Regions from separate parts of the Pantoea jilinensis genome, predicted to be linked through region 2. Evidence: predicted binding sites of a transcription regulator. Region 2 holds the regulator's gene; each other region holds the start of a gene.
What was found. The regulator PurR, encoded in region 2, represses purine synthesis genes. The targets are predictions, from matches to a motif close to CANGCAAACGTTTGCNTG.
Positions count from the first base shown of each region.

Region 1: KTJ90_RS18835 (NCS2 family permease) is a predicted target of PurR. The motif match lies at 993-1,010, and genes of this name have one in related genera.
Region 3: purH (bifunctional phosphoribosylaminoimidazolecarboxamide formyltransferase/IMP cyclohydrolase) is a predicted target of PurR. The motif match lies at 604-621, and genes of this name have one in related genera.
Region 4: KTJ90_RS12775 (amino acid aminotransferase) is a predicted target of PurR. The motif match lies at 1,266-1,283, and genes of this name have one in related genera.

Region 1 covers NZ_CP077746.1:4,009,407-4,011,612, forward strand. Annotated here, with positions in the region: gene KTJ90_RS18825 (GlxA family transcriptional regulator) at 1-255, opposite strand, end outside; gene yieH (6-phosphogluconate phosphatase) at 269-928, opposite strand; gene KTJ90_RS18835 (NCS2 family permease) at 1,080-2,206, shown strand, end outside.
Region 2 covers NZ_CP077746.1:2,257,725-2,259,930, forward strand. Annotated here, with positions in the region: gene KTJ90_RS10655 (C40 family peptidase) at 1-243, shown strand, start outside; gene cydH (cytochrome bd-I oxidase subunit CydH) at 287-376, opposite strand; gene purR (HTH-type transcriptional repressor PurR) at 658-1,683, shown strand; gene punR (DNA-binding transcriptional activator PunR) at 1,680-2,206, opposite strand, start outside.
Region 3 covers NZ_CP077746.1:3,825,018-3,827,223, forward strand. Annotated here, with positions in the region: rRNA gene KTJ90_RS18005 (16S ribosomal RNA) at 1-135, opposite strand, end outside; gene purH (bifunctional phosphoribosylaminoimidazolecarboxamide formyltransferase/IMP cyclohydrolase) at 768-2,206, shown strand, end outside.
Region 4 covers NZ_CP077746.1:2,696,803-2,699,008, reverse strand. Annotated here, with positions in the region: gene KTJ90_RS12775 (amino acid aminotransferase) at 11-1,201, opposite strand; gene ompF (porin OmpF) at 1,435-2,206, opposite strand, start outside.

The sequences.
Region 1 (2,206 bases), 1.8 Mb from region 2:
TGCGGCCTGAGGTGTGGCATAACAGATCTGCGAATCATAGACGCCCGGCACCACCAGAAGGCTCCCTGCTGGCAACTGTTCCGGTAAGGGTTCAATGCCGCCAATGGTCATGCCGGTGGAGCAGACCACCTCCGGCTGCGGACCAATATAGCGCAGCGAAAAGCGATCGCCCGCCAGCTGCAGCGTCTCAGCCGGGCCGGTCATATCCAGCGCCATCACGCCAGGCAGGGTTAAAAACCAGACGGTACGAGTCATATTCTGGCCAGCGCTACGCCAGATCCCAGCCACGGGCGCGCCACAACGCAGGCAGTTGCGCCATATCGTCGAAGCGGGTCACCAGCGGGTGGTCCAGTTCAGGGTTGTGTGGGTCAGCGCAATAGTAGTAGACAGGAATGCCAGCGGCGATACCGGCGCGGGCGCCCGCTTCGGAGTCATCCACCAGAATGCAGCGCTCAATCGGCACCTGCATCTGTTCTGCGGCGTGGTACATCAGTTCCGGATCGGGCTTCCAGTGCAGAATGTCATAGCCGCTGTAGAGGTGCTCCTCGAAAAGCGGCAGCATGCCGGTTAAGCCCAGCGAGTGCTGCATCTTTTTTACGGTTCCGTTTGAGACTACGCACATCGGCACTTTTATCTGCTCAACCAGCGCTTTCGCGCCTGGGATGGGCTGCAGTTGCAGATCAAACAGTCTTGCCACTTCCGCGCGATAAGCTGTTTCCACCTCTTCCATCGGCAGCGTTACCTGATGCGCATCGCCCACGTCACGAATGATGTCGTAGAGTTTGACGCCTTTATACTTTTCAAACATCTGCTGCAGCGACAGCGCCAGGCCGTAACGGGCAAAGGTGTTAACGTAGGCCTGGGTACAGAGCAACTCACTGTCGACCAGCGTGCCATCGCAATCAAAAAAGACGCATTCTACTGACATCAGACTCTATCCTTCGATTCGGGGTGTATTCCACACTCTACCGCACTCAGCGCAGATTGCGAGACTGGCAATCGGTTGCGAAAAATCATTGTATTGCCCCGGTAAAATCGCCAGGATACGCGCCGATGATTTTTTCTTCTGGATGGATGGCATGAGCAAGCAAGGCGTTTTGCAGCGCATCTTCAGGCTGCAGGAACATGGCACCACGGTGCGCACCGAAGTGATCGCGGGTATCACCACTTTTCTGACGATGGTCTATATCGTCTTCGTCAATCCGCAGATCCTCGGCGTCGCCGGCATGGATACCCAGGCGGTGTTTGTGACCACCTGTCTGATCGCCGCCTTCGGCAGCATTCTGATGGGACTGTTTGCTAATCTGCCGGTGGCGCTGGCACCCGCAATGGGGCTGAATGCCTTCTTCGCCTTTGTAGTGGTCGGGGCGATGGGCTATTCGTGGCAGGTCGGTATGGGCGCGATTTTCTGGGGCGCGGTTGGCCTGCTGATCCTGACGCTGCTGCGGGTGCGCTACTGGATGATTGCCAATATCCCGCTGAGCCTGCGCGTTGGCATCACCGCCGGTATCGGCCTGTTTATCGCGATGATGGGGCTGAAAAATGCCGGCATTATCGTACCAAATCCCGATACCCTGGTGGCGGTAGGGAATCTGACCTCGCACAGCGTCCTGCTGGGCGCACTCGGCTTCTTTATTATCGCCATTCTGGCATCACGCAATATCCACGCAGCGGTGTTGATCTCAATGGTGATCACCACCGGCATCGGCTGGATGCTGGGCGACGTGAAGTTTGTCGGCCTGTTTTCAGCACCCCCATCGATAACGTCTGTAGTCGGTCAGGTCGATATTAAAGGCGCATTCAACATTGGCATGGCGGGGGTGATCTTCTCCTTTATGCTGGTCAATCTGTTCGACTCCTCCGGCACACTGATCGGCGTTACCGATAAAGCGGGACTGACCGATGAAACCGGCACCTTCCCGCGCATGCAGCAGGCGCTTTATGTCGACAGCATTAGTTCGGTGAGTGGCGCGCTGGCGGGCACCTCATCCGTGACCGCCTATATCGAGAGCACGTCGGGCGTGGCGATTGGGGGCCGTACCGGGCTGATGGCCGTAGTGACCGGCCTGCTGTTCCTGCTGGTAACCTTCCTGTCACCGCTGGCCGCAATGGTGCCATCCTACGCTGCTGCGGGCGCGCTGATTTATGTAGGCGTGTTAATGACCGCCAGCCTGTCGCGCGTGCGCTGGGATGATCTGACCGAAGC
Region 2 (2,206 bases):
ATGTATCACCTGCGTGACGCCGCACCCATCAAGCGTGAGTCGCTGGAGAAAGGCGATCTGGTCTTCTTCCGTATTAATGGTCGCGGTACAGCGGATCACGTTGGCGTGTACCTGGGAGATGGCAAGTTTATCCAGTCACCGCGTACCGGAAAAGACATTCAGATTAGCGCATTAGGGGAAGATTACTGGCAGCGTCATTACATTGGTGCCCGTCGTGTGATGACGCCGAAAACCATACGCTAACCAGAAAACAGTCGTAAAAAGCCGGGAGATTCCCGGCTTTTTTTTAGTGCAGAATGGCGGTAAAACTAAAGGCTACAATCATCAGCAGACAGCCCGCAGTCGTCATTAAAGCCAGTTTAAGATCGGTACTCATTGTTTGCTCCTTAGTCACACAATTTGTGGGGATATCGCATTTTCCCACAGGGCCCGGTAAAAATCTCGTTTTATCCGTTCAGCCTTGTTAGAATCCCGCCTTTGTTGCGCAACGCGCGCAATCCTGATTCCGTTTGCGCCGGTTTTCAGGCGTTTGATTTTCGCCAGCGGCCTGTAAACCGGCCAGAAACGCGGCATTTTTGCGGAAAAAACCCTGAGCAGACGCAAACGTTTAACACTACGCTTATCATAGAGTTAGATAAGCACTGGAGTCCGATTTTCATGGCAACAATTAAAGATGTGGCGAAACGCGCTGGCGTCTCAACGACGACAGTTTCGCACGTCATCAATAAAACCCGCTTTGTCGCAGAAGAGACGCGCAACGCGGTCTGGCAGGCGATAAAAGAACTGCACTATTCGCCAAGCGCCGTGGCGCGCAGCCTGAAAGTGAATCACACCAGAACGCTGGGCCTGCTGGCGACCTCCAGCGAAGCCCCCTATTTCGCAGAGATTATTGAAGCGATTGAGAATCACTGTTTTGACAAAGGCTATACGCTGATTCTGGGGAATTCGCATAACGATCTGCAAAAACAGCGCGCCTATCTCAGCATGATGGCGCAGAAGCGTGTCGATGGTCTGCTGGTGATGTGCTCAGAATATCCAGACGACCTGCTGCAGATGCTGGAAGAGAACCGTAACATCCCGATGGTGGTAATGGACTGGGGCGAATCGCGCGCCGACTTCACCGACACGGTTCTGGATAACGCGTTCCAGGGCGGCTATCTGGCAGGACGCTATCTGATTGAACGCGGTCACCGCGACATTGGTGCTATCCCCGGTCAGATGGAGCGTAATACCGGTGGCGGACGTCATGCCGGTTTCCTGAAGGCGCTGGAAGAAGCCAGCATTCAGCCGCGCGCCGAGTGGATTGTCCAGGGTGACTTTGAGCCGGAGTCGGGCTATCAGGCGATGCAGCAGATCCTGTCACAGAAACAGCGCCCGACGGCGGTGTTCTGCGGTGGTGATATCATGGCAATGGGTGCAATTTGCGCCGCCGACGAAATGGGTTTGCGCGTACCGCAGGATATTTCGGTGATCGGTTATGATAATGTGCGCAACGCCCGCTATTTCGCACCGGCCCTGACCACCGTGCATCAGCCTAAAGCTCAGTTAGGTGAAAAAGCGCTGGATATGCTGCTGGACCGCATCACCAGTAAGCGTGAAGTGTCACAGACGATTGAAGTACACCCTACGCTGATTGAGCGCCGCTCGGTGGCCGACGGTCCATTCCGCGACTATCGCCGTTAATCCTCGCTTAACCACTCCTGATTAAGCGTTTGCGCATCACCCAGGTAGCTGAGCAACCAGCCAGTCGCCGGTGATGCGCGATCCTCAGCCCAGCTGACACAGCAGGGACTGTCCGGAAACGCCACCGGCAGAGTCAGTTCAACCAGATCGCCGCTGTCGAGCAGTGGCCTGGCAAGATGACCGGGCACCATCGCCACACACAATCCCGCCTGCACGCACTCCAGCCCGGTTTGCCATTCCGGCACCACCAGCCTGCGCTGGTTATCCAGCGTCCATGTCATTCGGCGCGGCAGTGCGCGTGAAGTATCTTCCAGCACCAGTGACGGCCAGCTACGCAGCGTGTCGTCATCGATCTGGCTCGCCTGCGTCAGGGGATGATCGGGCGCGACCACGCAGCGCCAGTTGAGTGTGCCCATATCGCGAAACGCAAAACGTCCGCCCACCGGAATCGCCTGGGTGGCCCCAATGGCCACTTCTACCCGGCCATCGGCCAGCGCATCCCAGACGCCGTTAAAAACTTCAT
Region 3 (2,206 bases), 1.6 Mb from region 2:
GGGCAGATCCCCAGACATTACTCACCCGTCCGCCACTCGTCACCCAAGAGCAAGCTCTCTGTGCTACCGTCCGACTTGCATGTGTTAGGCCTGCCGCCAGCGTTCAATCTGAGCCATGATCAAACTCTTCAATTTAAGTTTGATTTGCTTAAACAAGTTAAGCGGTGCTCATCTGTAAAACGTCATAATGAATTTCATTATGTGTTCACTCGTGAGGCTTTGATATTTTGTTGCGTCCTAAGACGCTGATATCAATCCTGCGAGTGCCCACACAGATTGTCTGATAAATTGTTAAAGAGCAGTGCGAACAGTGCGTTAGCGTCCTGTCGCGAGGTGGCGTATATTACGCTTTCCTCCTGCAGAGTCAACCTCTATTTCAGAAGTTTTTCTCCGGCGGCGCAGTCTCCTGTGCCTCTCAACCCGCTTCCCGTTGCCGGTGTTCCGTGTTGATGGATGCGCATTATAGGGAGTTGTCGGAGAGTCGCAACCCATAAATTGCATAAAAGAGAGCGTTCGCTGCATTCCACAGCAAAAGCCGCTGTTATACGCAGTTACACACAATGTTATCCACACAGAGCGGGCTATATGAATTTAGGCGAGCATCGCGCAAACGTTTTCGCTACAATGCCGGGCAATATTCCGGACACCCCTTTTCGGGGCGTTACCTGAGGTTTTTGATCTTTTCTTCCTATATAGAAGAGAAAACCGCTATGAAGCCTGACGTAACGCTCTTATATACGCGAAACAAAGCCAAGGGATAAACCACCATGCAACAACCTCGTCCTGTACGCCGCGCATTGCTCAGTGTCTCTGACAAAGCCGGTATCCTCGAATTTGCTCAGGCGCTCTCAAGTCGCGGTGTCGAGCTGCTCTCCACAGGTGGAACCGCTCGCCTTCTGGCGGATGCGGGTCTGGCTGTCACTGAAGTCTCTGACTACACCGGCTTCCCGGAAATGATGGATGGACGCGTCAAAACCCTGCATCCGAAAGTGCATGGCGGCATTTTAGGTCGTCGCGGCCAGGATGATGCCATCATGGCGCAGCACGATATCAGCCCAATCGACATGGTGGTCGTTAACCTCTATCCCTTTGCACAGACTGTCGCCCGTGAAGGATGTTCACTGGAAGATGCAGTGGAAAATATCGACATCGGTGGCCCGACCATGGTGCGCTCTGCTGCAAAGAACCATAAAGATGTCGCCATTGTGGTCAGCAGCGGCGACTACGATGCCATCATTGCTGAAATGGACGCTCATGAGAACGCACTGACGCTTGAGACCCGTTTCGATCTGGCAATCAAAGCCTTCGAACACACCGCCGCTTATGACAGCATGATCGCTAACTACTTCGGCACCCTGGTGCCCGCCTATCACGGTGAACGCAATCAGCCCGCTGGCCGTTTCCCGCGTACCCTGAATCTGAACTTCATTAAGAAGCAGGACATGCGTTACGGCGAAAACAGCCATCAGGATGCAGCCTTCTATATAGAAGAGAATATCAGTGAAGCCTCAGTGGCCACTGCGCAGCAGGTTCAGGGCAAGGCACTCTCCTATAACAATATTGCTGACACCGATGCTGCACTCGAGTGTGTCAAAGAGTTCAGTGAACCCGCCTGCGTCATCGTCAAGCATGCAAACCCTTGTGGTGTCGCAACCGGTGATGATCTGCTGGCAGCCTATGAGCGGGCTTATCAGACCGACCCAACTTCCGCGTTCGGCGGCATCATCGCCTTTAACCGCGAGCTGGATGAAGCGACGGCTCAGGCGATTATCAGCCGCCAGTTTGTTGAGGTGATCATCGCACCCGCCGTTTCCGAAGCCGCGCTGAAAATTACCGCGGCTAAACAGAATGTCCGTGTGCTGATCTGTGGTCAGTGGCAAAACCGTACTGCCGCACTGGATTTCAAACGCGTCAATGGTGGCCTGCTGGTCCAGGATCGCGATCTCGGTATGGTGGATGCCAGCCAGTTGCGCGTGGTCAGCAAACGCCAGCCAACCGAACAGGAGCTGCGTGATGCGCTGTTCTGCTGGAAAGTGGCGAAGTTTGTTAAGTCCAATGCCATTGTTTATGCGCGCGACAACATGACAATTGGTATAGGTGCCGGGCAGATGAGCCGCGTCTACTCCGCTAAAATTGCAGGTATCAAAGCAGCCGATGAAGGTCTGGAAGTCAAAGGATCCGCCATGGCGTCAGATGCTTTCTTCCC
Region 4 (2,206 bases), 440 kb from region 2:
GTCGTCAGCGTTACAGCACCGCGACAATCGCTTCGCACAGTGCCGACATATTGTCTGGCGTCATGCCTGCCACATTCACCCGGCCTGAGTTAACGGCATAGACACCGAACTCTTCACGCAGGCGAATTACCTGGTCTTTGGTTAAGCCACTGAACGAGAACATACCGTTTTGCTTAATAATAAAGCTGAAGTCACGCTGAGCGCCTTTCTCTGCAAGGGTGTTCACAAACAGCTGACGCATGCGCTGAATGCGCTGGCGCATATCTGACAGCTCCTGCTCCCAGATGGTTCGCAGTGTATCGTTGCCCAGAATAGTGGCGACGATAGCGGCACCATGCGCCGGCGGATTGGAGTAGTTAGCGCGGATGGTGTATTTCACCTGACTGAACGCCGTATCTGCCACGCTGGCTTCAGCCGCCACCACGGTGATGGCACCGACACGCTCGTTATACAGACCAAAGTTCTTGGAGTAGGAGCTGGCGACGATCAGTTCCTGATGCGAGGCGGCAAAAATGCGCAGGCCTTCTGCATCTTCATCCAGACCACGGGCAAAGCCCTGGTAGGCGAAGTCAAACAACGGCAGCCACCCATTGGCCTGTGACAATTCCGCCAGCTGTTGCCACTGCTCAGCGGTTGGGTCAATACCGGTCGGGTTATGGCAGCAGCCGTGGAACAGCACCACATCACCTGGCTGAACCTGCTGCAGCGACGTCAGCATGCCTTCAAAATCCAGCGTATGGTTTGCCGCGTCATAATAGTGGTATTCACAGACTTCAAGACCGGCCGCATTAAACACGTTGTTGTGGTTAGGCCAGCTCGGATTGCTGATCCAGACCCGCTTCACGGAGGTCTGCGTCGCGAGGAAATCTGCTGCCACACGTAACGCACCAGTGCCACCTGGCGTCTGCGCCGTACGGGCGCGGCCTGCCGTGATCAGCGGGCTTTGATTACCGAACAGCAGGACCTGTGTGCAGCGGGCGAAATCAGCCAGGCCATCAATGCTCAGATAGTTTTTGGTGGTTTCGTTTTCCAGCAGGTATTGCTCAGCTTTTTTAACACTGGTCAGCACCGGGGTCTTGCCGGTTTCGTCTTTGTAGACGCCGATACCCAGATTGATTTTTTCAGGGCGGTCATCAGCACGAAACAGATCGGCCAGCCCAAGAATAGGATCGGCGGGTGCAGCAGAGATCGATTCAAACATGTGTCAGGTCCATTAGCGTGAACGTTAGCGGAAAGAGCTGTCAGGTTAACGTCCGGCCAGGGAAATGCCAACCGTTTGCGAGACAAAATCATCAATTTTACCGTGTTCATTTCACGACGAGGAGAAGCTGAATTTCAGGCGAAGTAAAAAGCGGAGTGTCGGGCAGATTTCAGGAATGACAGCCATAAAAAAACGGGGCCGAGGCCCCGTTTTTTAACGCGTCTGAAGCAGGATTAGAACTGGTAAACCAGGCCTACTGCTACAGTGTCATCGGTGTTCAGACCCAGCGCGTTATTGTCATCCAGCTGGTTGATCTGATAATCCACGTAGGTAGACATGTTTTTGTTGAAGTAGTAAGTCGCGCCAACGTCGATGTATTTAATCAGGTCAGCATCGCCAACGCCTTCGATATCCTTGCCTTTAGACTGAACATAAGCAATGGATGGGCGCAGACCGAAGTCGAACTGATACTGTGCAACCAGTTCAATGTTCTGTGCTTTGTTAGCAGAAGCAGCGCTGGTGGTGTTGTTCAGACCAGTCACAACAGAGATTGGTGTAGAGTTACGGGTTTCACCGTACATCGCTGCCAGGTAAACATTATTTGCATCATATTTCAGAGCAGTTGCCCAGTTTTCAGCACGTTTGCCCTGGCCAACAACGTTACCATTGATATCGGTAGTGCCGTCTGCCTGAGAGTTTGTGCGATCGCTGCTGCTGTATGCGCCAACAACACCAACACCGATTGGTGAGGTATAGCTGGTTGATGCGCCCCAGCCGTCGCCGTTAGCACGACGCGTGTCGGTACGCTCGTTTTTACCCTGATACTGAAGTGCGAAGTCCCAGCCATCTACCAGACCAAAGAAGTTGGTGTTGCGGTAGGTCAGCAGGCCGGTGCTACGACCGTTCATGAAGTTATCTGAGTATCCTGAGTCGCCACCGAACTCTGGCAGCATATCGGTCCAGCCGATTGCATCATAAACCACACCGTAGTTACGGCCGTAGTCG